4 regions of the Pantoea sp. X-Soil-MYKO-1289 genome follow, and region 2 is predicted to be linked to each of the others. Evidence: predicted binding sites of a transcription regulator. Region 2 holds the regulator's gene; each other region holds the start of a gene.
The links. The regulator Fur, encoded in region 2, represses iron uptake genes when iron is present. The targets are predictions, from matches to a motif close to ATAATAATGAGAACNACTATCAA.
Positions count from the first base shown of each region.

Region 1: AC6I7Z_RS08355 (TonB-dependent siderophore receptor) is a predicted target of Fur. The motif match lies at 3,031-3,053, and genes of this name have one in related genera.
Region 3: fhuF (siderophore-iron reductase FhuF) is a predicted target of Fur. The motif match lies at 2,870-2,892, and genes of this name have one in related genera.
Region 4: efeU (iron uptake transporter permease EfeU) is a predicted target of Fur. The motif match lies at 2,969-2,991, and genes of this name have one in related genera.

Region 1 covers NZ_AP036004.1:1,740,906-1,748,159, reverse strand. The annotation lists gene AC6I7Z_RS08370 (phosphatase) at 1-75, opposite strand, end outside; gene ghrA (glyoxylate/hydroxypyruvate reductase GhrA) at 127-1,068, opposite strand; gene treA (alpha,alpha-trehalase TreA) at 1,259-2,944, shown strand; gene AC6I7Z_RS08355 (TonB-dependent siderophore receptor) at 3,114-5,216, shown strand; gene AC6I7Z_RS08350 (GlsB/YeaQ/YmgE family stress response membrane protein) at 5,275-5,523, opposite strand; partial or broken gene AC6I7Z_RS08345 (flagellar brake protein) at 5,732-6,467, shown strand; gene AC6I7Z_RS08340 (mechanosensitive ion channel family protein) at 6,563-7,254, shown strand, end outside.
Region 2 covers NZ_AP036004.1:1,251,767-1,259,020, reverse strand. The annotation lists gene seqA (replication initiation negative regulator SeqA) at 1-348, opposite strand, end outside; gene ybfF (esterase) at 599-1,363, shown strand; gene ybfE (LexA regulated protein) at 1,519-1,794, shown strand; gene fldA (flavodoxin FldA) at 1,929-2,459, shown strand; gene fur (ferric iron uptake transcriptional regulator) at 2,814-3,257, shown strand; gene AC6I7Z_RS06005 (hypothetical protein) at 3,318-3,713, opposite strand; gene glnS (glutamine--tRNA ligase) at 3,950-5,617, opposite strand; gene nagE (N-acetylglucosamine-specific PTS transporter subunit IIBC) at 5,781-7,254, opposite strand, start outside.
Region 3 covers NZ_AP036004.1:3,398,803-3,406,056, reverse strand. The annotation lists gene AC6I7Z_RS16250 (nucleoside hydrolase) at 1-72, shown strand, start outside; gene AC6I7Z_RS16245 (MFS transporter) at 268-1,488, shown strand; gene AC6I7Z_RS16240 (YbaK/EbsC family protein) at 1,485-1,949, opposite strand; gene fhuF (siderophore-iron reductase FhuF) at 2,043-2,834, opposite strand; gene AC6I7Z_RS16230 (GGDEF domain-containing protein) at 2,962-4,056, opposite strand; gene AC6I7Z_RS16225 (DUF1435 domain-containing protein) at 4,285-4,569, shown strand; tRNA gene AC6I7Z_RS16220 (tRNA-Leu) at 4,615-4,701, opposite strand; tRNA gene AC6I7Z_RS16215 (tRNA-Leu) at 4,735-4,821, opposite strand; tRNA gene AC6I7Z_RS16210 (tRNA-Leu) at 4,854-4,940, opposite strand; gene rsmC (16S rRNA (guanine(1207)-N(2))-methyltransferase RsmC) at 5,071-6,102, opposite strand; gene AC6I7Z_RS16200 (DNA polymerase III subunit psi) at 6,210-6,620, shown strand; gene rimI (ribosomal protein S18-alanine N-acetyltransferase) at 6,592-7,032, shown strand; gene yjjG (pyrimidine 5'-nucleotidase) at 7,050-7,254, shown strand, end outside.
Region 4 covers NZ_AP036004.1:1,653,126-1,660,379, reverse strand. The annotation lists gene efeB (iron uptake transporter deferrochelatase/peroxidase subunit) at 1-955, opposite strand, end outside; gene efeO (iron uptake system protein EfeO) at 957-2,078, opposite strand; gene efeU (iron uptake transporter permease EfeU) at 2,083-2,916, opposite strand; gene putP (sodium/proline symporter PutP) at 3,096-4,580, opposite strand; gene putA (trifunctional transcriptional regulator/proline dehydrogenase/L-glutamate gamma-semialdehyde dehydrogenase) at 5,033-7,254, shown strand, end outside.

The DNA of each region.
Region 1 (7,254 bases), 490 kb from region 2:
CGCGACGTAGTCGTGCAGCGTGCTGTAGGCATGCGTGCTGGCAACGGTATGCATATGCAAATCAACGGGGTACATTATTTTCTCCTCTCTGCCGCCCGCTCGGGCGGCCAATAAGTTAACCGGAATTCAATAGCCGCGCTGGCGATCGACACAGCCCAGAGGCCGTTCGCCCGCCTCGATGGCGCCAATGCCGCGCGTGATGGCGTCCATCGCCTCATCCGTCAGGGTCAATGCCGCAATATGCGGCGTTACGGTGACGCGCGGATGACGCCATAGCGGATTCTCCTGCGGCAGCGGCTCCTGCTGGAATACGTCGAGCGCGGCGGCGCGCAGCCGTCCGCTCTCCAGCGCCGCCAGCAGATCTGCCTCCACCACCTGCGCGCCGCGCGCCATATTAAGGAAACAGGCGTGCGGCGGCAGCTGGCTCAGGGTGCGCGCGTCAAACAGGTTGCGGGTTTCCGGCGTGGTGGGCAGCAGATTGATCGCCACCTGCGCGCCGCGCAGAAAGTCGTCAAGGCTCTCGCGTCCGGCAAAGCTCTCCACGCCCGGGATGCGCTTCGGCGTCCGGCTCCAGACGCGCAGCGGAAAGCCCCAGGGCCGCAGCGCCTCGATAACGCTCTGCCCCAGCACGCCCGCGCCGAGTACGCCGACGCTGAACGTCTCGCGCGTTGTCGGCGGCAAAGGCTGCCACTGCGCCTGTTGCTGCTGTCTGGCGTAGTCGTCGAAGCGGCGAAACCAGCCGAGCACGCAGTAGAGCGCATACTCCTGCATCTGCCGCGCCATGCCGCTATCCTCCAGGCGGACCAGCGGCACCGATGGCGGCAACATATCGGGATAGCGCGCCAGCCGGCCGAGAATATCGTCTACGCCCGCGCCCATCACGAATACGCCGCGCAGTCCGGCGCGATGCGCCAGCATCTCGCGCGGCGGCTGCCACAGAATAGCGTAATCGGCGGGCGCGTCGTCGCCGGGCTGCCAGCGCCGCACCCGCGCCTGCGGCAGACGCCGCTGCATGCCCGCCAGCCAGATCTCGCCATCCTGGGTCGGGTGATACCAGATAATATCCATCTCAATCCTCGTTTTTTGCCCTCAGCCTCCGGCAAAAGCGGCGCCAGGGCAAGCAAAAACCGCCGTCCCGCCGCCAGGGCTGCTTCACATTTTCGCAGCGTCGTCGCGCCACGTTGTCAGATTGCGACTAAAGTTGTTCGAGTGGTCAATGCGTTACGCGCGGCCGCCTTTCGGACAAGGAGAAAAACCGATGAAGAAAACTGTCGTAACCGCGCCTGTCGGGCGTCAGGGAGTCGCGCCAGTGCTGCTGACTCTGCTGCTGGGTCTGCCTGCGCTGATGGCGCACGCAGACGATAACTCACGTATGCTCAGCAGCCAGCCGCAGCCGCCGGATGTTCGGCTGGGTCCGTTGTTTAACGCGGTACAGCAGGCGCAGTTCTATCCCGACCAGAAAACCTTCGCCGACGCGGTGCCGAAGTTCGACCCGGCGTCGATTCTGGCGGACTGGCAGATGCAAAAAAATCAGCGCAATTTCGATCTGAAGCGTTTCGTCGCCAGCAACTTTACCCTGCCCGCCGCGGGCGAAAAATATGTGCCGCCCGCCGGCCAGAGCCTGCGCGCGCATATCGACGGCCTGTGGCCGGTGCTGACGCGCACCGCCAAAAGCGCCGGGCGTTACGATTCGCTGCTGCCGCTGCCGAAACCCTATGTGGTGCCGGGCGGCCGCTTCCGCGAGGTTTACTACTGGGACAGCTATTTCACCATGCTCGGCCTGGCCGAGAGCGGCCACTGGGATCGCGTGCAGGATATGGTAGATAACTTCGCGTGGGAGCTGGATACCTACGGTCATATTCCCAACGGCAACCGCAGCTACTACCTCAGCCGCTCGCAGCCGCCTTTCTTTAGCCTGATGGTCGATCTGCTGGCGACGCACCAGGGCGACGCGGCCTACACCCAATACCTGCCGCAGCTGCAGAAAGAGTACGACTACTGGATGGCGGACAGCGATAGCGTCGCCGCCGGTCAGGCGAGCAAGCGCGTGATCAAGCTGGCGGACGGCACCGTGCTTAACCGCTACTGGGACGCGCGCGACGTGCCGCGCACCGAATCCTGGCTGGATGACGTCAATACCGCGAAAAAAGCGCCGCAGCGCGACAAAGGCGAACTCTACCGCGATCTGCGCGCCGGGGCCGCGTCCGGCTGGGACTTCAGCTCGCGCTGGTTCAGCGACGCGCATAATCTCGCCTCGATCCGCACCACTCAGCTGGCGCCTGTCGATCTCAACAGCCTGCTGTTCCATCTCGAGCAGACGCTGGCCAAAGCGTATCGCCTCGATAAACAGCAGGATAAGGCGAAGCAGTTCGCCGATCTGGCGGAGAAGCGTCAGGCGGCGGTGAACCGCTATCTGTGGGATGAGAAACAGGGCTGGTACGCCGACTACGACAGCAAAACGCGTCAGGCCAGCCCGCAGCTGACCGCCGCAGCGCTCTTCCCGCTCTATATGCAGCTGGCCAGCGACAAGCAGGCCGATCGCACCGCCTCGGCGGTAGAGAAACAGCTGCTGAAAGCGGGCGGTCTGCTCACCACCACGGTGAACAACGGCCAGCAGTGGGACGCGCCTAACGGCTGGGCGCCGCTGCAGTGGGTGGCGGTAGAAGGTCTGGAGCACTACAACAAGCCGCAGCTGGCGCAGCAGGTCGGCATGCGCTTCCTGCAGAACGTCCAGACCACCTACGACAAAGAGCATAAGCTGGTCGAGAAGTATGTGGTCGACGGGCCGAACCTCGGCGGCGGCGGCGGCGGCGAATATCCGCTGCAGGACGGCTTCGGCTGGACCAACGGCGTGACGCTGATGCTGCTCGATAAGTATTGTCCGAAAGAGAAAACCTGCAACAGCGCCCAGGATATTCCTCAGGCCGCGGCGACAGCGAAGTAACCTCCCCCAGACGAAGGGCCACTCCCGGCCCTTCGTTTTATTTTTGTCTTCTCCTGTTCAACAAACCTTGAAACATTTTTCACATATTGATAATAATTCTCACTCTGATTTTGAGAATCTTTATCATACATATGCCGCCTGTTGAAGGTGGGCCGAACAAGGACAGGATATGATGCTGCCGTTTTCCCCTCACCGCTGCGCGCTGCTGTGCGCGCTGGCGATCGCTCTGCCCGCCGCCAGCCTGGCGGCCGACACGCTGACGGTAACCGCCTCGCCACGGGAGAGCGCCTACGGCCCGACTCAGGGCTATCTCGTCACCACCAGCGCAGGCGCCACCAAAAGCGATCGCCCGCTGCTCACGACGCCGCAGTCGGTCTCGGTGATCGCTCGCCAGCAGATCGACGATCAGGGCGCCATCGATCTCAATCAGGTGCTGAACTATACGCCAGGGGTTTTCTCCAACTTCGGCGGCGCCGCGACCCGCTACGACACCATTTCGCTGCGCGGCTTCCACGGCGGCGACGTGGATAATACCTTCCTCGACGGCCTGCGCCTGATGAGCGATGGCGGCAGCTATAACGTTTTGCAGGTCGATCCCTGGTTTCTGGAGCGTGTCGACGTAATTAAAGGCCCCTCTTCCGCGCTGTACGGCCAGACGGTGCCGGGCGGGCTGGTGAACCAGACCACGCGCCGCCCGCAGTTCAGCGAAGCGGGCCACTTCCGGCTGACGGCAGGCACCCAGGATACGCGCGGCGCGGCGTTCGACTACACCAACGCCATCAACAACGAGTGGGCGTTTCGCCTTACCGGCATGACGCGCAACAGCGATACCCAGTATGACCACACGCGCGAGGAGAAGTACGCGCTGATGCCGCAGCTGATGTGGCAGCCCACGGAAGATACCCAGCTGCTGCTGCGCGCCTATCTGCAAAAAGATCCTTCGGGCGGCTATCACGGCTCGGTGCCGGGCGACGGCGCGCTGAGCGCCCACAACGGCGCGAAGCTCAGCACCGGTTTTTACGACGGCGATCCGTCGCTGGACCAGTTCAAGCGCCGCGAACAGATCTACAGCTATGATTTCCAGCACCGCTTTAGCGACGTCTGGTCGTTTTCCTCGACCGGAAGCTACAGCCACTCAAACGTCGATCTCGACCAGGTTTATCAGGTCGGCTGGCAGTCGCCCGGCAGCAACATCCTTAACCGCTACTACTCCGGCGAACGCTCCTCGCTCTCCGCCTGGGCGACGGATAACCGCGTTACGGCGGAGTTCGACACCGGCGAGCTGGCGCACCGCCTGTCGATCGGCGCGGAGTATCACCGTTACAAGAACGATTTAAGCGACGCGGGCGGCGCGGCCAGCGCGCTCAACGCCGATACCGGCGCGGCACTGGGGCCGATGCCGGACTATAGCTGGACGCGCGAGACGCGCCGCTACTACCAGACCGGCCTCTACCTGCAGGATGAGATGACGTGGGATCGCTGGCATCTCGATCTCTCCGGCCGCTACGACCGCATCGTTGCCGACAACAGCGGCACGGCGCGCCGACAGGACGATCACGTCAGCGGGCGCGCGGCGCTGCTCTACGCCTTCGACAACGGCGTCTCGCCCTATGTGAGCTACAGCCAGGCGATTACGTCGACCGCGCTGACCGGCACCGACGGCAACCTGCTGCGCCCGACCACTTCGGAGCAGTATGAGACGGGCATAAAATATCAGCCGGCAGGCACGCGCGATCTCTATACCCTGGCGCTCTACGATCTGACGCAGAAAGATGTCGCCACGCGCAATATCGTCGACTCCACCTATACGCCGACCGGCAAAGTGCATTCGCAGGGCATCGAGCTGGAGGCGCGCAATCAGCTGACGCCGCGTCTGAGCACCGTGGCGGGCTATACCCTTAACCACCTGCGCTATAAGGAGACGCTGGACGGCAATGATGGCCACACGCCTTACGTCACGCCGAACAGCATGGCCTCGTTCTGGGGTCATTATCAGTTTGACGGCGGCATCAGCGCGGGCGCGGGCGTGCGCTATATCGGCAAACAGTGGGCGGATAATGAGAACAGCCGACGCGTGCCGTCGGTAACGCTGTTCGACGCCTCGGTGCGCGCCGATCTCGGCGTCTGGAACAGCGCGCTGCGCGGCGCGTGGTTACAGGTCAACGCGAATAACCTGACCGATCGTCACTATGTGGCCGCCTGTTACGGCACGGGCTACTGCTACTGGGGCGCGGAGCGTTCGCTGCTGGTGTCGGTGGGATACGATTTCTAGCGGGGAAAGTAAAACGGGACGACAAAGTCGTCCCGTTGCAGTTCTTACGCTATGCGTTTCAGCTACGGACTTTACGGTAGATAAACAGCACGACAAGCGCGCCGATAACCGCGACCACAAAGCTGCCGAAGTTAAAGCCGTCAACCCGACCGAAGCCAAACAGCGTACTGATCCAGCCGCCGACGACCGCACCGATAATACCCAGAATAACGGTTACGATAAAACCACCGCCATCTTTGCCCGGCATGATCCATTTAGCGAGAATACCGGCGATTAAACCAAAGATGATCCATGAAATGATACCCATCTACTACTCCTTCCTTTTTGATTAGGTTGTGACCGCCTGATTAATCAGGAGAATTACAGAGCTAAGTATAGACAGGAAATTTCCTGCTGCAGGATTAACAGCGACAAAAATTGACTTAAAAACCTAAAGCTTCCGCGCCCGCCGCCGATAACGGAGAGAGAATAAAGCATCAGATAACAGCTAATTTGCCCTCTTTTGGAGCCAGTAAGTGAAAGAAGCCGACAAAGAACAGTATCTCAAACGTGGCACGCTGGCGGTTCTCGGCGTGATAAAGGATTTGCTACGGTTTCAGACGCCTTTAATGGTCACTTTTTCGCGCGGTCAGTTTATCAGCCGTATGCTGGATGCCGACGAGGATCGTATTGTTTTCGACCTCGGCAGCAATAATCTCGACAACGAGTATGTGCTTTCATGCAGCGATGTGAGCATCCTCGCGGAAACTTACGGCGCCAAAGTAGAGTTCAGCCTGTCCTCGCTGGAAAGAACCACCTTCCAGGGGCTGCCCGCCTTTAGCGCGCCGCTGCCCGAGCTGCTGTGGCAGATCCAGCGTCGTGAGTTTTTCCGCATCTCCGCGCCGCTCGATCCGATCTTTTACTGTCACAGCGAGTGGCCCAACGGCAAAAAGGTGCGTTTCCGCCTGCAGGATCTGTCGCTGGGCGGCATCGGCGTGCTGGTGGACGAGGCGCTGCCGGAGGGGCTGAGCAGCGGCGACAAGTTTAAAAAAGCTGCACGTCGAGCTGGGCGAATATGGCCAGTTCGAGGTCGGCGCGCAGCTGCTGCATATCGGCGAGCGCAGCGTGGTGACCAGCAAAAATGAAACGCGCGTCACGCCGCGTCTCAGCTTTCGTTTTACCGCCATCGAGCCGCTGCAGGAGCGTCAGCTACAGCAGGTTATTTTCGCCCTTGAGCGCCTGGCGCGCGATAAAGCGAATCGATTTCAGTAGTTTTTCAGTGATTTGCGCTGCCTCCCGGCGCATCCAGGCTATGCTTCTCCTTGCTCTCTTTTTTAAACCGGCTCCCAGCAAAGAGAAACTCCCCAATGGAAAACTGGCTCTCATCAGGCTATTTTCAACGTCTTTTTCTTAATCAGACTTTCTGGATCAACAGCGCTATTGTGGTGGCAGGCACGCTGTTGATCTACTGGCTGCTGCGCAGCGCCATTCGCTTTATCTCTGGCCGCATCGCGCGCTACAGCGAGCAGCGCCACGTGCGCTTCACCTCGATTCTGGTGGAGATCCTGCGCAGCACCAGCCAGCTGCTGCTGCTGATTTTTTCGCTGCTGATCGCCCTGCGCTTTGTCGACGTGCCCGCCAGCTGGGACGGCTTTATTTCTCACGGCTGGTTCCTTGCCTTCGCCGTGCAGTTAGCCATGTGGATCGACTGCGGCATCCGGCTGTGGCTGCATAATCTGCTACGCGATCCGGTGCACGTGCGCAATCCAGTCACCACGGTGATCCTCGGCATTCTGCTGCGCATGGTGGTGTGGGTGATGATGCTGCTCGCCATTCTGTCGAATATGGGCATCAATATTACCGCGCTGGTGGCGAGTCTCGGCGTGGGCGGTATTGCCATCGCGCTGGCGATTCAGACGGTGCTGAGCGACGTTTTCGCCTCGCTGGCGATCGGTTTCGATAAGCCTTTCGAGCACGGCGACTTTATTGTTTTCGGCGATATCGCCGGCTCTATCGAGCATATCGGCCTGAAGACCACGCGCCTGCGCAGCCTGAGCGG
Region 2 (7,254 bases):
CTGCAGCGAGGCAGTGGCTTCAGCAAACGCCGAAGGATCAAGACGATAGAGGGTTGAGAGAACCATCATAAAGCGATTGACCGCTTTCTTCTGTTCGGCATATTCGTCGGACAGCAGCAGCTCACGCACGGCGCGCACGCGATCCTGCGGGCGGTTTTCCGCGCGCACCGGCTGGATCGTTTTTTGCGCCGCCTCGCCAGCGGCTAACGGCGCCGCTGCCGCAGGCGCGCTTTGACCGGCATTAAATTTTAGCATCCGCCGTAAAATGTCAGAGGCGCTCTCGCCGATATGTTGCGTGTGGCTGGCGATATAGCGGTAGAGGTCTTCGTCAACTTCAATCGTTTTCATCTTTTTCCGTACGGTTTCGACTCGTGACAGAACCACGCCAGCCTGAAAAACGCCGTTGCAACACTCGGTTGTTCGCGGAGCGGGCGGGTTCTAACATAAGGATTATAAAGTTAAATCCAGGCGGGCTGATAGCCTTCGCACGCTCATACGGCAAAAGTCGGAATATGCCCTAAAGCCTGCCGTGTCGTCGCGCCTGGAAAGGTGAAAGCATGATAACCTAACCCAAGGTCCCCATCTTAAGAACTTTGCCATGATTTTAAATGCTCGTCTGCAAACTGACCAATCAATCGCTGATTCCTTGCCCATCCTGCTTATTCACGGCCTGTTCGGCAGTCTGGATAACCTCGGCGTGCTGGCGCGCGGCCTTAAAGACGCAGGCCCGCTGATACAGGTGGATGTGCGCAACCACGGCCTGTCGCCGCGCGCCGACGAGATGAGCTATCGCGCCATGGCGCAGGATATGCTCGACACCCTGGACGCGCACCAGATCGATCGCGTCGCCGTTATCGGCCACTCGATGGGCGGAAAAATTGCCATGGCGATGAGCGCGCTGGCGCCGCAGCGCCTGGAAAGGCTGGTGATGATCGACATCGCGCCGGTGGATTATCAGACGCGACGCCACGATGAGATTTTCGCCGCCATCCGCGCCGTTAGCGACGCAGGCGTGCGCCAGCGCAGCGAGGCCGCGCAGGTGATGCGCACGCATATTAAAGAAGAAGGCGTTATCCAGTTTATTCTCAAATCGTTTCAGGATGGGGAGTGGCGCTTCAACGTTCCGGCGCTATGGGAAAATTACGCTACAATATCTGGCTGGGAAGCGGTGCCGCCCTGGCCGCATCCTGCGCTCTTTATACGCGGCGGCGACTCGCCCTATCTCGACAACCAGCATCGCGACGCGCTGCTGCGTCAGTTTCCCGCCGCGCATGCGCACGTCATCAGCGGCGCCGGCCACTGGGTGCACGCCGAGAAACCTGATGCCGTATTGCGCAGCGTCCGCCGCTTTTTTGCGCTTTAAAAGCAAAAGCTTGCCGTTCGCGGTTTAGCATTGGCGTCATCACTTCGGCTGGAGTATGATGGCGCGCTAAATTTTGCCGCTGCTCATTTTTTTGCCGCGGCAATGGCCCATTTCGTGATAAACGCGCCTGCTCGCGCCGCTAGTTTTACTAACCCATGGCAAAAGAACACACTGACCGCACCACGCTGGATCTGTTTGCAAACGAGCGTCGGCCCGGTCGACCGAAAACCAGTCCGCTCTCGCGTGATGAACAGCTGCGCATCAATAAGCGCAATCAACTGAAACGTGACAAAGTGCGCGGGCTGCGTCGTGTCGAACTTAAAATGACCAGCGAAGCCGTGGATGCGTTAAACACCCTGGCTGAGCAGCGCAATATCAGCCGCAGCGAACTGATTGAACAAATGCTGCTGGCGCAACTCAAACTGGGCTGAATAGCGTAAAGCGCACGCAGAAGCAAATGGAGCGGCTTTTCGAGTTCCGCCCTTTTGCCCGCTCTGCTATCATTCGCTTAATTGTGCGCTCTGCGCATGCACTCATTATCAGGATTTAAGAGGTTATTTACCCCATGGCAATCGTAGGCATCTTCTTTGGCAGCGATACCGGCAACACCGAAAACATTGCAAAAATGATCCAGAAACAGCTGGGCAAAGAGGTTGCGGAAGTGCACGACATTGCCAAGAGCACGAAAGAAGATCTCGAGGCGTTCGATATCCTGCTGCTGGGCATTCCGACCTGGTACTACGGCGAAGCGCAGTGCGACTGGGACGACTTCTTCCCAACGCTGGAGGAGATCGATTTCAACGGCAAGCTGGTGGCGCTGTTCGGCTGCGGCGATCAGGAAGACTACGCGGAATATTTCTGCGACGCGATGGGCACCATTCGCGACATTATCGAGCCGAACGGCGCGGTGATCGTCGGCCACTGGCCGACCGAAGGCTACCATTTCGAAGCCTCTAAAGGCCTGGCGGACGACAAGCACTTCCTCGGCCTGGCGATTGACGAAGATCGTCAGCCGGAACTGACCAACCAGCGCGTCGAGGCCTGGGTTAAGCAGATTTATGATGAGCTGCAGCTGCAGGCGATCATCGAAGCCTGATTACCCACATACTCAATGTGGGCGCTGGCTCACATTGAGTTAAAGGTTTTTCCTATAGAAATAATAGCTACAGTTTTTTAACTTTTATCTCTGATTCTGTACAATACCCACATCGGTTATCTGCTTATTTCTTCCGCGAGGTCAGGAAGTTAGCGAGATGATAACGAACCTCCTGCATTTCTCCGCCCGGCGCCGTTACGCATCTTCTTACAGCCCGTGTTGATTTCAGGCGTTTCCCTCGGTTTTCATTTCAAAACTTCACCTCTATAATGAGACGCAAATGAGAATAGACACCGAACGACATTCAAGGCAAGGCGCCTCAAGTAACCAGCAAAGTAACAGGACAATATCCGCATGACTGACAACAATACCGCATTAAAGAAGGCTGGCCTGAAAGTCACGCTGCCCAGACTTAAAATTCTGGAAGTGCTTCAGGAACCTCAGTGCCATCACGTCAGCGCGGAAGATCTGTATAAACGCCTGATTGATATGGGCGAAGAGATTGGTCTGGCTACCGTTTATCGCGTACTGAACCAGTTTGACGATGCGGGCATCGTTACGCGTCACAACTTCGAAGGCGGGAAATCGGTTTTCGAACTGACTCAGCAGCATCATCACGATCACCTGATCTGCCTCGACTGCGGCAAAGTCATCGAATTCAGCGACGAATCGATCGAATCACGCCAGCGAGATATTGCTACCCGTCACGGCATCAAGCTGACGAACCATAGCCTCTATCTCTACGGACACTGCTCGCTGGGCGATTGCCGCGAAGACGAAACGCTCCACGATCAGTAAAGATGTGCGCTATGCAGTAATGCTAAAAGCCGGTCTGCGTACCGGCTTTTTTTATGGCCGTCAGGCGACCAGCGTTTCGTGCAGATAGCGCCAGCGGGGAATTGAGGTCGTGCAGTCGAGGATCGCCAGCGAGATGCGCGCCTGATCGCTGCCGTTCATCATCTGCAGCTCGCGATATTGAATAGTGACCTCATCTTTGCCCTGAGAGATCACCGCGTGCTCGCTGGTGGCAATGCGCATGCCTTCGCGGCGCCCCTGTAACTGCCGAAACAGCTCTTCGGTTTGATTTAAATCGAGTAGCCGCCCCTGCGGCGTCACCATGCGGAAATCGGGATGGAAGTGTGAAAGCAGCAGATCGAAGGTATCGTCTTCGCCTGAAGGCTGATTGAATATACGTTCGATTAACTGATGTAAAACTACCACGCTGTGTTTTGCTTCCTGACCAAGAGCCGTCATCATTTTTCCTTTTTATGCCCGCATAGCCTCTTCAAAGAGCGAATAGCCTACCTGAAAAAATGAAATTCACATCTGTAAATTGATTAATTTTCGTTAACTCAGACAACGCCCATACTGGTCCGACAAGTAGTAATTGTTTGTTACAGAACAAAAAATTGCCTTGCGGCTGATTGCAGCTATAAAAAAGGGCGATTGCTCGCCCTGTAGTGATTTTATCATGCCGTTAATGCAAAAATTTAATCGCCGATTTTTGCCCAGGTGTCGCGCAGGCCCACGGTGCGGTTAAACACCAGCTGGTTGGGACGCGAATAGCGGCTGTCGGCGCAGAAGTAGCCTTCACGCTCAAACTGATAAGGCGCTTCCGGGCTGGCGTTCTGCAAACCTGGCTCGACGAATCCCTGACGAATTTCCAGCGAGTTCGGATTGATGGTGGTCAGGAAATCCTCTTCCGCGCCAGGATTCGGCACGCTGAACAGGCGATCGTAAAGGCGGAATTCCGCCGGCAGCGCGTGGTCTGCGGAGACCCAGTGGATCACGCCCTTCACCTTGCGGCCGTCAGCCGGATCTTTGCTCAGGGTATCGACGTCGCAGGTGCAGTAGATGCAGGTGATATTCCCCTCTTCATCTTTTGCCACACGCTCGGCGCGGATCACGTAAGCGTTGCGCAGACGCACCTCTTTGCCCAGCACCAGACGTTTGTACTGCTTATTGGCCTCTTCACGGAAGTCAGCGCGATCGATCCAGACCTCACGGCCAAACGGCACGTCGCGGGTGCCCATCTCCGGCTTGTTCGGATGATTTGGCATGGTGATGATTTCGTTATGGCCGGCCGGCAGGTTCTCAATCACCACTTTCAGCGGATCGAGCACCGCCATGGCGCGCGGCGCGTTTTCGTTCAGATCGTCGCGAATGCAGGATTCCAGCGACGCCATCTCCACCACGTTATCCTGTTTGGTGACGCCGATACGGCGGCAGAACTCGCGGATAGAGGCGGCGGTGTAGCCGCGACGGCGCAGGCCCGAAACGGTCAGCATGCGCGGATCGTCCCAGCCTTCCACCACGTTTTCGTTGACCAGCTGCGTCAGCTTGCGCTTCGACATCACCGCATATTCGAGGTTAAGACGCGAAAACTCATACTGGCGCGGATGCACGGGTATAGAGATGTTATCCAGCACCCAGTCATAGAGGCGACGGTTGTCCTGGAACTCCAGCGTACAGAGCGAATGGGTAATATTTTCCAGCGCATCGGAGATGCAGTGGGTAAAGTCATACATCGGATAGATGCACCACTTTTTGCCGGTCTGGTGATGTTCGGCGAACTTAATGCGGTAGAGCACCGGATCGCGCATCACGATAAAGCTGGACGCCATATCGATTTTGGCGCGCAGGCAGGCTTTACCCTCGGCGAATTCGCCGTTGCGCATTTTTTCGAACAGCGCCAGGTTCTCTTCGACGCTGCGATCGCGATAGGGGCTGTTTTTGCCCGGCGCGGTCAGGGTGCCGCGATATTCGCGGATCTCTTCCGGCGTCAGTTCGTCGACATAGGCCAGACCTTTATTGATCAGTTCAACCGCGTAGTGATAGAGCTGATCGAAGTAATCTGAGGAATAACGAACGTCACCACTCCACTCAAAGCCCAGCCACTGCACGTCGCGCTTGATGGACTCGACGAACTCCATATCCTCTTTAACCGGATTGGTGTCGTCGAAACGCAGGTTGCACTGACCCTGATAGTCCTGAGCGATGCCGAAGTTCAGGCAGATCGATTTAGCATGGCCGATATGCAGGTAGCCATTGGGCTCAGGCGGAAAACGGGTATGCACGCTACTGTGCTTGCCGCTCGCCAAATCTTCGTCGATGATCTGACGAATAAAGTTAGTTGGGCGGGCTTCAGCCTCACTCATCTCTCAATCCTCAATACGTATAGCGGGTGGTTTGTACCACGAAGTAACGGAGTATGATCCACAAAGCGTCGAAGGGAAACAACCGGTTTGTTAAGGCGATAAAACGAAAAAAGGCAGGAATTGCTTCCTGCCTGCTTTTTTTTACGGCGATGCGCTCAGGGGCTTAGCCTTTTACCTCGTAAAGCGGGGTTTCGCCAGCCACCACCGGGCCGGTCGCCAGCAGCGTCAGCCCGGCGAAATCTTCGCTGTTGCTGACCACAACCGGACTGATCATCGAACGCGCGTTGGCGTTGAGGAAATCGAGATCCATCTCCAGCACCGGCTGACCCGACGCCACCGTCGCGCCCTCTTCCACCAGCCGGGCAAAGCCTTTGCCGCCCAGCGCCACGGTGTCGAGGCCCATATGCACCACGATTTCAACGCCGCTGCTGGTTTCCAGGCAGAAGGCATGGTTGGTGTCGAAGATTTTCACCACGGTGCCGGCAACCGGCGCCACCACGGTTTTACCGCTCGGCTTGATCGCCAGCCCTTCGCCTACCGCCTTGCTGGCGAAGGCTTCGTCAGGCACCGCTTCCAGCGCGACCACGTCGCCGCTCACCGGCGCCATCAGCGTCACGATGGTTTTGGTCTCGCGATTCAACGCTGCCTGCGGTTTTGCCGCCGGCGCGGCAGGCGCTGCTGAAGCGCCGCCCGCGGAGGCGACCGGCCCTTTCGTCAGCACTTTTTTCATTGCGGTGGCGATACTTTCCGCCTGGGTGCCGACAATCACCTGCACGCTCTGTTTATTCAGGCGGATAACGCCGGACGCGCCCAGATGTTTGGCGACGGACTCATTGACCTGCGCCGAGTCTTTTACGTTGAGACGCAGACGCGTGATACAGGCGTCGATGCCGGTCAGGTTGTCGGAGCCGCCGATGGCGCCGATATAGCGACGCGCCAGCGATTCGGTCGCGCTCTCGCCGTTGTCGGTTGTGTCGACGTTAACGTCGTAGCCGTCCGTTTCGTCGCCCGCTACCGCCAGCTCGCGGCCCGGCGTCATCAGGTTGAACTTCTTAATCGTGAAGCGGAATACCACATAGTAAAGCGCAAAGAAGACGATGCCCTGCGGGATCAGCATCCACCAGTGGGTCGCCAGCGGGTTGCGGCTCGACAGCACCATATCCACCAGACCGGCGCTAAAGCCGAAGCCGGCGATCCAGTGCATGCTGGCGGCGATAAATACCGAGATGCCGGTCAGCACCGCGTGGATGACGTAAAGCACCGGCGCGACGAACATAAAGGAGAACTCCAGCGGCTCGGTAATGCCGGTGAAGAAGGCCGCAAAGGCCGCAGCCAGCATAATACTGCCGACTTTAACGCGGTTTTCCGGACGCGCGCAGTGATAGATCGCCAGCGCCGCGCCAGGCAGACCGAACATCATGATTGGGAAGAAGCCCGCCTGATAGCGCCCCGTGATGCCGACAATGCCGGTGCCGTTAGCGATTGACTGCGCGCCGCCGAGGAATTTAGGAATATCGTTGATGCCCGCGACGTCGAACCAGAACACTGAGTTAAGCGCATGATGCAGGCCGACCGGGATCAGCAGACGGTTAAAGAAGGCGTAGACGCCCGCGCCGACCGAGCCCAGCTTCTGGATA
Region 3 (7,254 bases), 2.1 Mb from region 2:
GTGCTGCACCACGTCGATAACGCGCTGCTGCTGGAGATCCTCGAACAGGCTCTGACGCAGCTGAAACGCTAACCCGCAGAGCGATTCGCCCGAAATGACATGCGCCGACACCCTTAGTTACATCCTGACGTCAGGGATGCCAGCATTTGAACGCGCTCGCGTTTGGCAAAGTGCTATAAACAAAACGTTAACAATATCGTAACCGTTGCGGCGGTTGCGCCTCTTTCTTTCGGACCTTTATCCGAATGGCACTGACAGGATACGTTTATGTTTAACTGGACCCCGACCCAGCGGAATGTGGCGTTTGCCAGCTTCGCCAGCTGGACGCTGGACGCGTTTGACTTTTTTATACTGGTGTTTGTTTTAAGCGACCTCGCGCAATACTTTCACGCTTCGGTGTCAGAGGTGTCGATCGCGATTATGCTGACGCTGGCGGTGCGCCCGATCGGCGCGCTGCTGTTTGGACGGCTGGCGGAGAAATATGGCCGTCGGCCGGTTCTGATGCTCAACATCGTGCTGTTTTCCCTGTTTGAGCTGCTCTCCGCCTGGTCGCCGAGCTTCGGCGCCTTTCTCGGCTTTCGCATTATTTACGGCGTGGCGATGGGCGGCATCTGGGGCGTCGCCTCGTCGCTGGCGATGGAGACCATTCCCGACCGCTCGCGCGGGCTGATGTCCGGCATCTTTCAGGCAGGCTATCCGTGCGGCTATCTGCTGGCCTCGGTGATCTTCGGGCTCTTTTTCGACGCGGTGGGCTGGCGCGGCATGTTCCTGATCGGCGCGCTGCCGATTTTGCTGCTGCCGTTTATCTACTTCAAAGTGCCGGAGTCGCCGGTCTGGCTGGCGGCGCGCGAGCGCCAGGAGAGCAGCGCGCTGCTGCCGATCATCCGCCAGCACTGGAAAATGTGTCTCTATCTGGTGCTGCTGATGGCCTGCTTCAACTTCTTCAGCCACGGCACCCAGGATCTCTATCCCACTTTCCTGAAGGTGCAGCATCAGTTCGACGCGCACACCGTCAGCCTGATCGCCATCAGCTACAACATCGCGGCGATGCTGGGCGGCGTCTTCTTCGGCGCGCTATCGGAGCGCATCGGACGTAAAAAAGCGATTATGCTGGCGTCGCTGCTGGCGCTGCCGGTGCTGCCGCTCTGGGCCTTCTCCAGCGGCTCCTGGGCGATTGGGCTGGGCGCGTTTCTGATGCAGTTTATGGTGCAGGGCGCGTGGGGCGTGGTGCCGACGTATCTCACCGAGCTGGTGCCCGCCAACGCGCGCGCGGTGCTGCCGGGCTTCGTCTATCAGCTGGGCAATCTGATCGCCTCGGTCAACGCCACGCTGCAGTCGCGCATCGCCGAGGCGCATAACGGCAACTACGGCCTGGGAATGGCCATCGTCGCCGGCACGGTGGCGGTGCTGATCTGCCTGTTTGTCGCCTTCGGCCGCGAAACGCGCGGCATCGAAATATCAGGCGCGGTGTCGAAGCCGACGCACTAGAGCGCTTCGCACACGTCTACCCACTGCGCCTGCGTCAGCTCGGCCATGCGCTGTGGGGTAATACGCACGGCGCTATGGACGGCGCCCGCTGCGGGCAGCACTTCGTCGAAGCGGCGCAGCGACTCGTCGCAATACACCTTCAGCGGATTTTCCAGCCCGAACGGGCAGACGCCGCCGACCGGATGGCCGGTCCAGTTCACCACCTCATCGACGCTCAGCATACGCGCCTTAGCGCCCAGCGCCGCTTTCAGCTTGCGGTTATCGAGCCGCGCATCGCCGCGCGTGACGATCAGCACCACCTCGTCTTTAACTTTCAGCGACAGGGTTTTGGCGATCTGTCCCGGCGCGACGCCGTGAACGCGCGCCGCCATCTCCACGGTAGCGGTGCTTTGCGACATCTCGATAATCTCGATATCAGGTGCGTGTTCGGCGAAAAACTGCCGTACCGACTCCAGGCTCATCTTTTTCTCCATGCAGGTCGAAGGCGTAAAAACTGCCACAAGGCGGAAAAAGTGTAAACGAGAGAAAAGGAGAAAGTGCGTCGGGAGACGGTTTTATACGCTGAGCGTGCAGTTGCCGCAGCGTTCGACGTCGGGAATGCGGTAGCGCTGGCAGCAGCTGCGTCTGACCATCTCGCCGCCGCGCGGCAGCATGGTGCGGTAGAGCGGGTTGTCGCTGCCGTCCTGCAGGCGGCTGGTGAAAAAGAGCGTCTGCTCAAGCTGCAGAATCGTCGCCTCATCCAGCAGGGTTTTCAGCTCGCCGAGGAACCAGTGAAAAGAGAAGCCCATATTGTTCCAGATCAGCCTGGCGTTGATGCCGCCATGCTGGGCGATGCCGTTCACCGCCGGGATCAGATGCTGCTGGATCAGGCGATCGATGCGCTGCGGCGCGGTCAGGTAGCGCGCCTCTTCATCTTCGTGCGTCGCGATCCAGAAGGCGCAAGGGTGGCCATGTTCGTGGAACTGAACGTGGATATGCTGCGGCGAGCAGTCGAGCGCGCGCGATTCCGTCAGCAGCGCCAGCATCAGCGGCGGCAGCAGCAGGCCGAAATACCACTGCGCCCAGAGCGACTGAACCGGCTTCGCCTCCTGAACGGCGTCGGGGTGCTGACGATAGAGATAGTCGCTGTAGCGCTGCGCCAGCGCGGGGAACTGCTCCGGGCGAGCCCACTCCGCCAGCGTCAGAGCCTCTGCGGGCGCGGCTTCGTCAAGGTGGATGCTCTCCAGCATATAGGCGTGCTGCTCGCGCATCAGATCGCGCAGGGCGCGCGCCAGCGAGCGATCGCCCTGCATAAAAATAGGCTGAGCGTATTGAAAGCGTTGAGATTGCTGCCTGATGTTCGCCATGCTGAATAACACGCCCTGGAAGCAGAGAAGAAAGAATGATAATCGTTCTTAGTCCTATTCACAAGTCGGCGGAAGTGACGGCGCGGCCGGGCACTTGCCGCGCGTCGCCGCGATGGCGGGCGAAGAATTAAAGCGCTTCGCCGCTGACGGTCAGGGTTTTAGGCAGGTCTTCCCAGGCGAGAATGGTATTTCGGCCCTGATTTTTGGCGACGTAGAGCGCGCGGTCAGCGTTGGCGACCGCCTGATCGAACTCGTCGTCGAAGATGGGCGCAATGCCGGCGCTGACGGTCACGTGGGTAGAGACCTTTTCGTTGAAACGGTGGGGGATCTCCAGATCGAGCACATACTGGCGAATGCGCTCCGCCAGCTTCATGGCGATCGACGCGTTGACGTTGGTCATCAGCACCAGAAACTCTTCGCCGCCGTAGCGCACCACCACATCGCGCGAACGCACGGCGTCGCGGATCGCCACCGACACGCGCGCCAGCGCCTGGTCGCCCATGGCGTGGCCGTAGTTGTCGTTGTACGCCTTAAAGTGATCGATATCGAGCAGCAGCACGAAGTGGCTGCCCGCATGATTTTCCAGAATATTATCCAGCCGGTTTTTTAGTCCGCGACGATTATAAAGGCCGGTCAGCGGGTCCAGCATGCTGAGATCGCTGAAAGTCTCTTTTTCTTCATAGAGCTGGTGCATCAGACGGCGGGTGAAGCGGTCGACGCGGCGGCGCATCAGGTGCTGCAGAGAGAAGCCGATGAGCGGCAGCGAGATGGTCAGCAGCAGCATCGCCAGATGCGTGCCCTTATCCAGCAGCAGCACCGTCACCACCGGCGGGGTGATATGCAGACAAAATGCCGGCAGGTAATCGCTCAGGGCGATAGCGCTGATAAAAAATACGCTCAGCAGGCTAATAATCAGGAAATTGTCGTCGAAAAAGAAAACCTGCTGATATTTGAGCTCAATATGCCAGGCCCAAAACGCGCCAAGCAGTAATGCCACAGGATTTAATAAAGGTAATTTCAGTTTGGGCCTGATTAAACACGAAATTAACGTCGCGGCGCTAAATAGCGCGACGGTAATAATCGGGACAGGCAAGTCCGCAGCCGGGCTGCCGGCGAAAGGGATCAGGCAAAACAGCGATACGGCGACATTTAAAAACAGAAAGAGCAGCAGCGATAGCCGATATTTGCTCTGTTTCAATTCATCGTAAGATTGTAATTTCATTATTAATACTCGAAACGGCCCTGAAATATCAAAGCGCATTCCGGCAAAAATAAATCCATTTGCCGGACAATGAGCAAATTTGCTGTGTTATGAAAGGTGTTATCGGCCGCAATCTAGCATTTTCCAACTGGTCTGTCATCTTCCGGCCCAGAGGCGAAAAAAACAGGCTGCAAGATGAGATTTATTATCATATGATAATGCGAACTCTTATCATTTGAGGTCGACGTCATGTTAATGGCCGTGTTCGCCGCCTGCGGCTTGTGGGGGTTCAGCTGGGTAATGGGGAAGAAGCTGGACAGCGCCTGGGGCGTGCTCTTGCCCTGCGCGGCGATGCCGTGTTTTGCGCTATGGGAGCCGAGCTTTAGCCAGTGGCGTATCCTGATGATTATCGCGCTGCTGTTGACGGTGGTAATGCTGTTCCATCGCCGGTTGCGTCACTATCTGCTGCTGCCTTCATGCCTGGCGTTAGCGGGCGGATTAGCGGCCGTTGCGGTGAATTTTCATGGGGCCTGAAACAGAGAGAGCAAAACAGAGAGGTGAAGCAGGGGAGGACAACTCTGGTGCGAAGAGAGGGACTTGAACCCTCACGTCCGTTAAGACACTAACACCTGAAGCTAGCGCGTCTACCAATTCCGCCACCTTCGCATTTGAGTCATCTTGCTTTTCATATCGCCGCATTGGTGCGAAGAGAGGGACTTGAACCCTCACGTCCGTTAAGACACTAACACCTGAAGCTAGCGCGTCTACCAATTCCGCCACCTTCGCGCAGTGCGATGCGAGATGAAAATCGTGGTTGTTGGTGCGAAGAGAGGGACTTGAACCCTCACGTCCGTTAAGACACTAACACCTGAAGCTAGCGCGTCTACCAATTCCGCCACCTTCGCGTACCAGCAATACATGACAGTATTGCAACCACGGAGGCGCATTCTAGAGATTTTACACCCGGCGTCAACAGATATTTCGCGACGGTGAATCGACTGCTGTAAAAAGCAACGTTTTCACCGTCGCCGCTGCTTAGCGCGCTTTCGCGCCGCGGCCGTAAACGGCGCGGTAAACCTTAAAGCGTCCGTTTTGCGCCAGCACTTCATGGCTGCCGAAGGTTTCGTCCAGCACCTGCGGATAGGGCAGGAAGGCGTTGGCGACAATGCGCAGTTCGCCGCCGGTGTTGAGGTGCTTCACCGCGCCGCGGATCAGGGTCTGCGCCGCGTCCAGGCTGGTTTCGCGCCCTTCATGGAACGGCGGGTTCGAGAGGATCAGATCGAAGCGGCCGGTAACGTCGGAGAAGACGTTGCTCGGAAAAACCTCGCCCTCGAAGCCGTTGATCGCCAGCGTCGCCTTGCTCGCCTCAATCGCTGCGGCGTGCACGTCGCACAGGGTCAGACGCACTTTCGGCGAGTGGTTGGCCAGCACCGCCGACAGCACGCCCGTGCCGCAGCCGATATCCAGCACTTTGCCTTTGGTGTGCGGCGCCAGGGTGGTGAGCAGCAGCGCGCTGCCGATGTCGAGGTCGTCGCGGCTGAAGACGCCCGGCAGGGTGCAGATGGTCAGCGGATCGAGATCGTAGCTGTCGCGGAAGCTTTCGGCGTCGAACGTCGGCTTGCTTTCCAGGCGGCCGTGATAGAGTCCGCAGCGGCGCGCGCTGTCGATTTTGTCCAGCGTCGCCCACTCTTCGACCATGCCTTCGGCGCTGCGCACGCCGCTGCGGTTTTCGCCCACGACGAAAATGTCGCAGCCCAGCGGCAGCAGGGAGAGCAGGTTCATCAGCTGGAACAGGGCTTCCGGCTTGTTTTTCGGCCAGAAGTAGATCAGCGTGTCGCAGCCTTCAACCTCTTCCTGCGTTGCCACCAGGCCGTAACGCGCCCGTTCGCCCAGACGGCGACTCAGGTTTTGCCAGTGATGATACTGCTGGGTATGCGCGCGCGACGAGGCGGTCTCCAGCTGAGCGGGCAGGTCATCCTGCATATCGCCAGCGAACAAGACGTGGCGGGCGGTAAATTCATCACTGTGGCGCAGTATGACTTCGCTGGCCGGGGTAAAAGCAGACATGAAAGGCTCCTGTTAGATCAGAGCGGCGATTATAGTGGTTTGTTGGCGCATGTTCGATGGGTTTGCTAGCATAGCGTCGCATTCCGGCAGCACATCAAGGGTAAATCATGACGTCCAGGCGCGACTGGCTGTTACAGCAAATGGGAATAACGCAGTATCAACTGCGACGCCCGCGCGTGCTTCAGGGCGAAATCGCGGTACGGCTGACGCCAGGCACCAGGCTGATTATCGTCGCCGATGTCGCGCCCGGCCTGCACGAGCCGCTGGTGCGCGACGTGCTGCACGTGCTCGACCTGCAGCCCGCCCAGGTGATGGCGCTGACGCCCGATCAGCTGCAGATGCTGCCCGAATCGCTCGACTGCGCGGGCTGGCTGATCGGCATCGACGGGCCGCACCCCTTTAGCGGCGTCGCGCTTCATTCAGCCTCTTTAAATGAACTCTCCAGCAGCGGCGCGGCGAAACGCGCGCTCTGGCAACAGATGTGTAACCATGACAGCGATCTCTTTCCTCACCCCTGAGGACACCGCCCAGGCTTTCGCCATCGAGTGCCGCAGCCACGCATTCCCGTGGCGCGAACAGACCTTCGCCAGCAACCAGGGCGAGCGTTTTCTTAACTACCGCCTCGACGTTGACGGCGTGATGGCCGCCTTCGCCATTACGCAGGTGGTGCTGGATGAGGCGTCGCTGTTCAATATCGCCGTCGATCCCGCGTTCCAGCGGCGCGGCTACGGGCGTCAGCTGCTGCAGCATCTTATCGCCGAGCTGGAGAAGCGCGACGTGATGACGCTGTGGCTGGAAGTGCGCGCCTCTAATCATCCCGCTATCGCCCTGTACGAGCAGCTCGACTTTCACCAGGTGAGCCGCCGTCCCAACTACTATCCCACCGCCAGCGGACGTGAAGACGCCATCATCATGGCGCTGACGCTGTAGGCTTTTAAGGAGCTGTAATGTTAAAAGACTGGGATTGCATCCTGTTCGATGCCGATGACACCCTGTTCCACTTCGACGCGTTTGCCGGGTTGCAGCGTCTCTTCGCCGGTTACGACGTTCAGTTCACCGATCAGGATTACGCCGACTATCAGGCGATCAACAAGCCGCTGTGGGTCGATTACCAGAACGGCGCCATCTCCGCGCTGCAGCTGCAGACGCGGC
Region 4 (7,254 bases), 400 kb from region 2:
CTTTCGTATAATCTGGCACGTCATGCTCGTGCTGCATACCCAGCGGCGCGCCGCTCAGCTTGTCGCGGCCGAAGATGGCCTGCTGTTCGCCGAGCGGTGTGCGGTCCCACATCTCAACGCGGAAACGGATAATTCGCGCCGCCTGATAGCAGCCGCTGCGCGTCCACGCCGGCTCGTCCTGATCGGCCGTCACCCACAGCAACTTATCCATCAGCGGCTTATTCTGCGTGTCGGGATTGGCCGTGCCGTCCTTGAAGCCCAGCAGGTTGATGGGCGTCTCTTTACCCTGGCTGCGCGCGGCGTGATCGGCGATAAAGCCTTCGCGACGCCAGCGCACGCCCAGCAGATCGGGCGTGTATTTCACGATATCGCGCAGCGCGTGGATCACCGTGTCCTGGGTGTTGGCGCAAATCTGCAGCAGCAGATCGCCATGGCACTGGGCGGCATCCAGCGAATCGTTGGGAAAGCGCGTCATGCTTTGCAGCTTCTTCGGCTTCAGCGCCTGCAGGCCAAAACGCTCGTCGAACAGCGATGCGCCCACCGAAACCGTCATCGTCAGATTGTCCGGCGCAATCTCTGCGCCCAGAATGCCTGAGTCCATCGGCGGCAGTTTAGGATTAGTCACCGCCGGCGCCGGGCCGCCGCTGGTCAAAAAGGCGATGCGCGCGGTGAGCAGCTGAAACAAGCGCACCAGATCGGCCTTATCGCTGGCCAGCACGTCGAAGGCGACCAGCATCATCGACGCCTGCTGCGGCGTGGTGATGCCCGCCTGATGCTCTCCGTAGAAGGGTTGCACCTGGCGTCGCGCGTCGGGCGCAACCGTACCGGGAGAAAAACTGTCGGCCGCCGCGTGGAACGGACAGCCGCCGCTCAGGGCGGCCGCGCCGCCCAACAGCCCCAGCCCTTTTAACAGGCGCCGCCTTGCAGGCTGCGCCTCATCCTGTTGACGACTCATATCAATCGAGACCTAAGGTACCGCGCAGTAAAGAGAGATCTTCCGCCAGCGCGGTAACCGGGCCTTTCAGCGCATTGCGATCCGCGCTGGTGAGTTTCTCGTAGGAGGCGAAGCCCTCTCCCTCGCGATACTTGCCCAGAATGGCATCGACTTTTTTGAAGTTGCCGTCAACTTTCGCCAGCAGCTGCGGATTCGCCTGCTGCAGCTGCGGACGCAGCAGATCGACAATCTTTTGCGCGCCGTCGATGTTCGCCTGGAAATCCCACAGATCGGTGCGGCTGTAGCGATCTTCTTCGCCGGAGATTTTACTGGAGGCGACCTCTTCGATCAGGCCGGCCGCGCCGCCGACCACTTTCACCGGCGGGAACGCCAACTCGCTGATGCGGGTCTGCAGATCCTGCACGTCGCGGTTGAGCTGAGTGGCGTAACCCTCCATGCCTTTGGTGTTGTTATCGCTGAACAGCGCTTTCTCAAGGCGGTGGAAACCGGTGAATTTCGGATCGTCCGCTTTCTTCTCGTAATCGTCTTCGCGCGCGTCGATGCTGCCGTCAAGATCAGAGAACAGCTCGGCGATAGGCTCGATACGCTCGTAGTGCTGACGAGTCGGCGCATAGAGCGCTCTCGCCTTCTCGATATCGCCCGCTTTCACCGCATGGGTAAAGGCTTCGGTGCTCGCCGCCAGCTGCGCCACTTCCTGCGTTACGTAGGCTTTATAGGCGGTGATGGGGCCGGCCAGCGCCAGCACGTCGGGTTTACCGCCTTTCACGGCGGGCGACGCCTCGCCCTGCACGATCAGCTTGCCTTTCGGATTACTCAGCAGGCCGCAGGTCATCTCATACTCGCCCGGCTCAAGGTTAGCGGTGAGCTTCTGGCTGAAGCCCGGCGCGATATTTTCACGCTCTTCCACCACCAGCACGCCTTTCAAAATCTCCCACTCCAGCGCTTTCTGACTGTTGTTCTTGATCAGAAACTGGGTTTTGCCTGGCTTGACCGTCAGCTGCATCGGTTCGCACTGGGTATCCGTCACGCTGACGGCGACCTGCGGAATATCGGCGGCCGCAGCGGTTCCCGTCAGCGCCAGCAGCGAAGCCAGCAGGGTTTTGCGGCGAAAGCGAATCATCATAGAGTTATCCCTGTTTAGTCGAGAGTTGGCGCGCCGGACGCGCCGGCAGTAAAAACAGCAGCAGCGCCGGAATAAGGTAGAGAAAGTAGGCCGCCACTTCGCTGACGCTCGGCGTCTCCTGATAGCCCAGCACGCCCTCAAGCAGCGTGCCCGCCAGCGAATGGGTGGAGAGCACGTTGCTCAGGTCGAAAGCGACCGTCTGAAAATGGTTCCACAGGCCCGCCTCATGAAAGGCGCGTACAGCGCCCGCCGCCAGCCCGGCGGCGACGAACAGAATAAACAGGCTGCTCCATCGGAAGAAGTGCGCCATATTCAGGCGCACGCCGCCCCAGTAGAGCAGCATGCCCAGCACCACCGCCGTCGCCAGTCCGAGCACGGCGCCCACCGGCGGCGCGTAGCCGACATCCTGGGTAAAGGCCGCCAGCAGAAAGAACACCGACTCCAGCCCTTCGCGCGCCACGGCGAGAAACACCATCAGCACCAGCGCCAGTCCGCCGCGCCCGCTCTGATTCAGCGCCTGATCGACCGCCTGCTCAAGCTGCACGCGCATATTGCGCGCCACTTTGCGCATCCAGAACACCATTGAGGTGAGGATCGCCACCGCGACCACGGCCACGATGCCTTCGAACAGCTCCTGCTGCTTCTGCGGGAATTCGCCGGTGGTCTGGTTGATGATAATGCCGAGCGCGAGGCAGAGTGCCGCCGCGATAAAGACGCCCGCCCAGAGTGCCGGGAACCACCGAGTGCGGCCGGTGCGCTTCAGATAACTGGCGATCAGGCTGACGATCAGCGCCGCTTCGAGGCCTTCGCGCAGCATGATAAGAAAGGGAACAAACATCGCCGACCTCTTGAATGTTAAGCAGCGTCAATCGCGGGTAAAGTTAGGTAAAATGCGAACGATACCGATTATCATTATCGCGGAGGAAAAAACAAGTAATGCGGCGAAATTATTTCTCCTGCTGAAGACGCAAAAAAGCCCGCTCCCATGCGGGAAGCGGGCTTGTATGTTGTAATGAATTATTTGGTCAGGTATTCCGCCTCGGCCGCGTCAAAGCGCTGCTGCGCCGCGGCAGACGGCTCGCGACCCAGCAGGCTGAAGAGCACAATGGCGATGCTGGAGAAGGCGAAGCCCGGAATGATTTCGTACAGGCCCAGCCAGCCATACTGTTTCCAGATCAGCACCGTCGCCGCGCCGATCACCATACCCGCCAGCGCGCCGTTGCGCGTCATGCGCTTCCAGCAGACGCCAAACAGCACCACCGGACCAAAGGCGGCGCCGAAACCGGCCCAGGCGTAGCTTACCAGCCCCAGCACGCGGTTATCTGGGTTCGAGGCGAGCGCGATGGCGATCAGCGCCACCAGCAGCACCATAGCGCGGCCGAACCACACCAGCTCTTTCTGGCTGGCGTTTTTGCGCAGGAAGCCTTTATAGAGATCTTCGGTCAGCGCGCTGGAGCAGACCAGCAGCTGGCAGCTGAGGGTTGACATCACCGCCGCCAGAATGGCCGAGAGCAGAATGCCGGCGATCCACGGGTTAAACAGAATGCGCGCCAGCTCGATAAAGACGCGCTCGCCGTTGCCGCTGACGTTCGCCGCCTGGTCCGGGTGATTCTGGAAATAGGCGATACCAAAGAAGCCGACCGCCACCGCGCCCGCCAGGCAGAGCACCATCCAGGCCATGCCGATGCGGCGCGCGGTGCGGATCGAGCGATGCGAATCCGCCGCCATAAAGCGCGCCAGAATATGCGGCTGGCCGAAGTAGCCCAGTCCCCAGCCGAGCAGCGAAATCACCGCGACGAAATTGAGCCCTTTCAGCATATTGAGGTTTTCAATGCTTTTCGCCTCAATCACCGCCAGCGAATCATTCAGCCCACCCACGGCGACAATCACGATCACCGGCGTCAGGATCAGCGCGAAAATCATCAGGGTTGCCTGCACGGTGTCGGTCCAGCTCACCGCAAGGAAGCCGCCTACCAGCGTATAGAGGATGGTCGCCGCCGCGCCGGCCCACAGCGCGGTTTCATAGCTCATGCCGAAAGTGCTTTCAAACAGGCGCGCGCCCGCCACCACGCCCGAGGCGCAATAGATGGTGAAGAAAATCAGGATCACCAGCGCAGAGATGACGCGCAGGATTTTGCTGTTATCTTCGAAGCGGCTGGTAAAGAAATCGGGCAGCGTCAGGGCGTTGTCATGGTGCTCGGTCTGGACGCGCAGACGCCCCGCTACGATCTTCCAGTTCAGCCAGGCGCCGATCGTCAGGCCGATGGCGATCCAGCTTTCCGAAATGCCAGAGAGAAAAATCGCGCCCGGCAGCCCCATCAGCAGCCAGCCGCTCATATCAGAGGCGCCCGCCGACAGCGCGGTAACAAAACTGCCCAGACTGCGGCCGCCCAGAATGTAATCGTCGAAGTTTTTGGTGGAACGGTAGGCGATGAAGCCTATCAGCACCATCCCAAGGATATAAATTACAAAAGTCACCAGCATCGGTGTGCTTACACTCATTCGTCTCTCCACTTTATAGTTGATTTCCCGAGAGAAACCGCACGCTGCGGCCGCGTCGGAACGGGACGGAGCCGCAGGTTTTTTTCCAGATTCAGGCGCCTGCTCTTTCCTGAGGCGCGGTATCCTGCCGGAAAGGCGCGATGCGCACAATGGATTTAACACAGGCATTACAGCGATTTCACCTGTTAACCGCTAAATTATGTTAACAGGTTGCACTCGCTCACAGTTCCACAGTTGCACCCAGGTAAACCGCCAGCATTGCAGTAGGTTAGCGCCGCGCAATTGTGGCGAGATTCTTGCAGCAAGTTCCATGCCGCCTTTTATAGCGTTAACAAATTAATCATTAAAAAGGCTGTTAAGCAGGTCACACTTAACACGGTTGCACAAAGTTGCAACATCAGAGATAGTGCTGGCCACGCAGTGTGAGAGTTAAAGACAGGAGCAGACAGGTCATGGGCACGACAACAATGGGGGTGAAGCTGGATGAGGCCACCCGCGAACGCATTAAACTGGCGGCGCAGAAGGTTGACCGCACGCCGCACTGGCTGATTAAGCAGGCGATTTTCAACTACCTCGGCCAGCTGGAGAGCGGCGACGCCCTGCCGGAGGTCCCCATGACGGCGGGCGCGCAGGTGGAGCAGGAGGAGATCGCCCCGGAAGAGACGCATCAGCCCTTCCTCGATTTCGCCGAGCATATTCTGCCGCAGTCGGTGGCGCGCGCCGCGATTACCGCCGCATGGCGTCGTCCCGAGACCGACGCGGTGCCGATGCTGCTGGAGCAGGCGCGTCTGCCGGCGTCGCTGGCGGAGAAAACGCATCAGCTCGCCTACAGCCTCGCCGACAAGCTGCGGCACCAAAAAGGGGCGACCGGACGCGCCGGGATGGTGCAAAGCCTGCTGCAGGAGTTCTCGCTCTCCTCTCAGGAGGGCGTGGCGCTGATGTGCCTGGCGGAAGCGCTGCTGCGCATTCCCGATAAACCGACGCGCGACGCGCTGATCCGCGACAAAATCAGCAACGGCAACTGGCAGTCGCATCTGGGCCGCAGCCCTTCCCTGTTCGTTAACGCCGCCACCTGGGGTTTGCTGTTTACCGGACGTCTGGTCTCTACGCACAACGAAGCCAATCTGTCGCGCTCGCTGAACCGTATTATCGGCAAGAGCGGCGAGCCGCTGGTGCGCAAAGGCGTCGATATGGCGATGCGCCTGATGGGCGAACAGTTCGTCACCGGCGAAACCATCGCTGAAGCGCTGGCGAACGCGCGCAAGCTGGAAGAGAAAGGCTTCCGCTACTCCTACGATATGCTGGGCGAAGCGGCGCTGACCGCCAGCGACGCCAAAGCCTACCTGGTCTCCTACCAGCAGGCGATCCACGCTATCGGCAAAGCCTCTAACGGCCGCGGCATTTATGAAGGGCCGGGCATCTCCATCAAGCTTTCCGCCCTTCACCCGCGCTACAGCCGCGCGCAGTACGATCGCGTGATGGAGGAGCTTTACCCTATTCTGAAATCCCTGACGCTGCTGGCGCGCTCTTACGATATCGGCATCAATATCGACGCCGAAGAGGCGGACCGTCTCGAGCTGTCGCTCGATCTGCTGGAGAAGCTCTGCTTTGAGCCGGAGCTGGAGGGCTGGAACGGCATCGGCTTCGTGATCCAGGCCTATATGAAGCGTTGCCCGTTCGTCATCGACTCGCTGATCGATCTGGCGCAGCGCAGCCGTCGCCGCCTGATGATCCGCCTGGTGAAAGGCGCCTACTGGGACAGCGAAATCAAGCGCGCCCAGGTGGAAGGCCTTGAGGGCTATCCGGTCTATACCCGCAAGGTCTACACCGATATCTCCTATCTCGCCTGCGCGCGCAAGCTGCTGGCGGTGCCGAACCTGATCTATCCGCAGTTCGCTACTCACAACGCCCATACGCTGGCGGCCATCTACCAGCTGGCGGGCAATAACTACTATCCGGGCCAGTATGAGTTCCAGTGCCTGCACGGCATGGGCGAACCGCTCTATGAGCAGGTGGTTGGCAAAGTGGCGGACGGCAAGCTCAATCGTCCGTGCCGCATCTATGCGCCGGTCGGCACTCATGAAACCCTGCTCGCCTACCTGGTGCGTCGCCTGCTGGAAAACGGCGCCAATACCTCTTTCGTTAACCGTATCGCCGATACCTCGCTGCCGATTGACGAGCTGGTGGCCGATCCGGTGGCGGCAGTGGAAAAACTGGGCGCGAGCGAAGGGGCGATTGGCCTGCCGCATCCGAAGATCCCGCTGCCGCGCGATCTCTACGGCGCGGGACGCAGCAACTCGGCGGGCATCGATATGGCCAACGAACATCGTCTGGCGTCGCTCTCCAGCGCCCTGCTGAGCAGCGCCGCGCAGCCCTGGCTGGCGCAGCCGATTATTGACGGCGAGCTGGGCGACGGCGAAACCCGTCCGGTCATCAATCCGGCCGCGCCAGGCGATATCGTCGGCCAGGTGCGCGAAGCGAGCGAAGCGGAAGTGTCGCTGGCGCTGGATGCGGCGGTGAACGCCGGTCCAATCTGGTTCGCGACGCCGCCGGACGAGCGCGCGGCGATCCTCGATCGCGCCGCGCAGTATATGGAAGACGGCATGCAGCAGCTGATCGGCATCCTGGTGCGCGAAGCGGGTAAGACCTATAACAACGCCATCGCCGAAGTGCG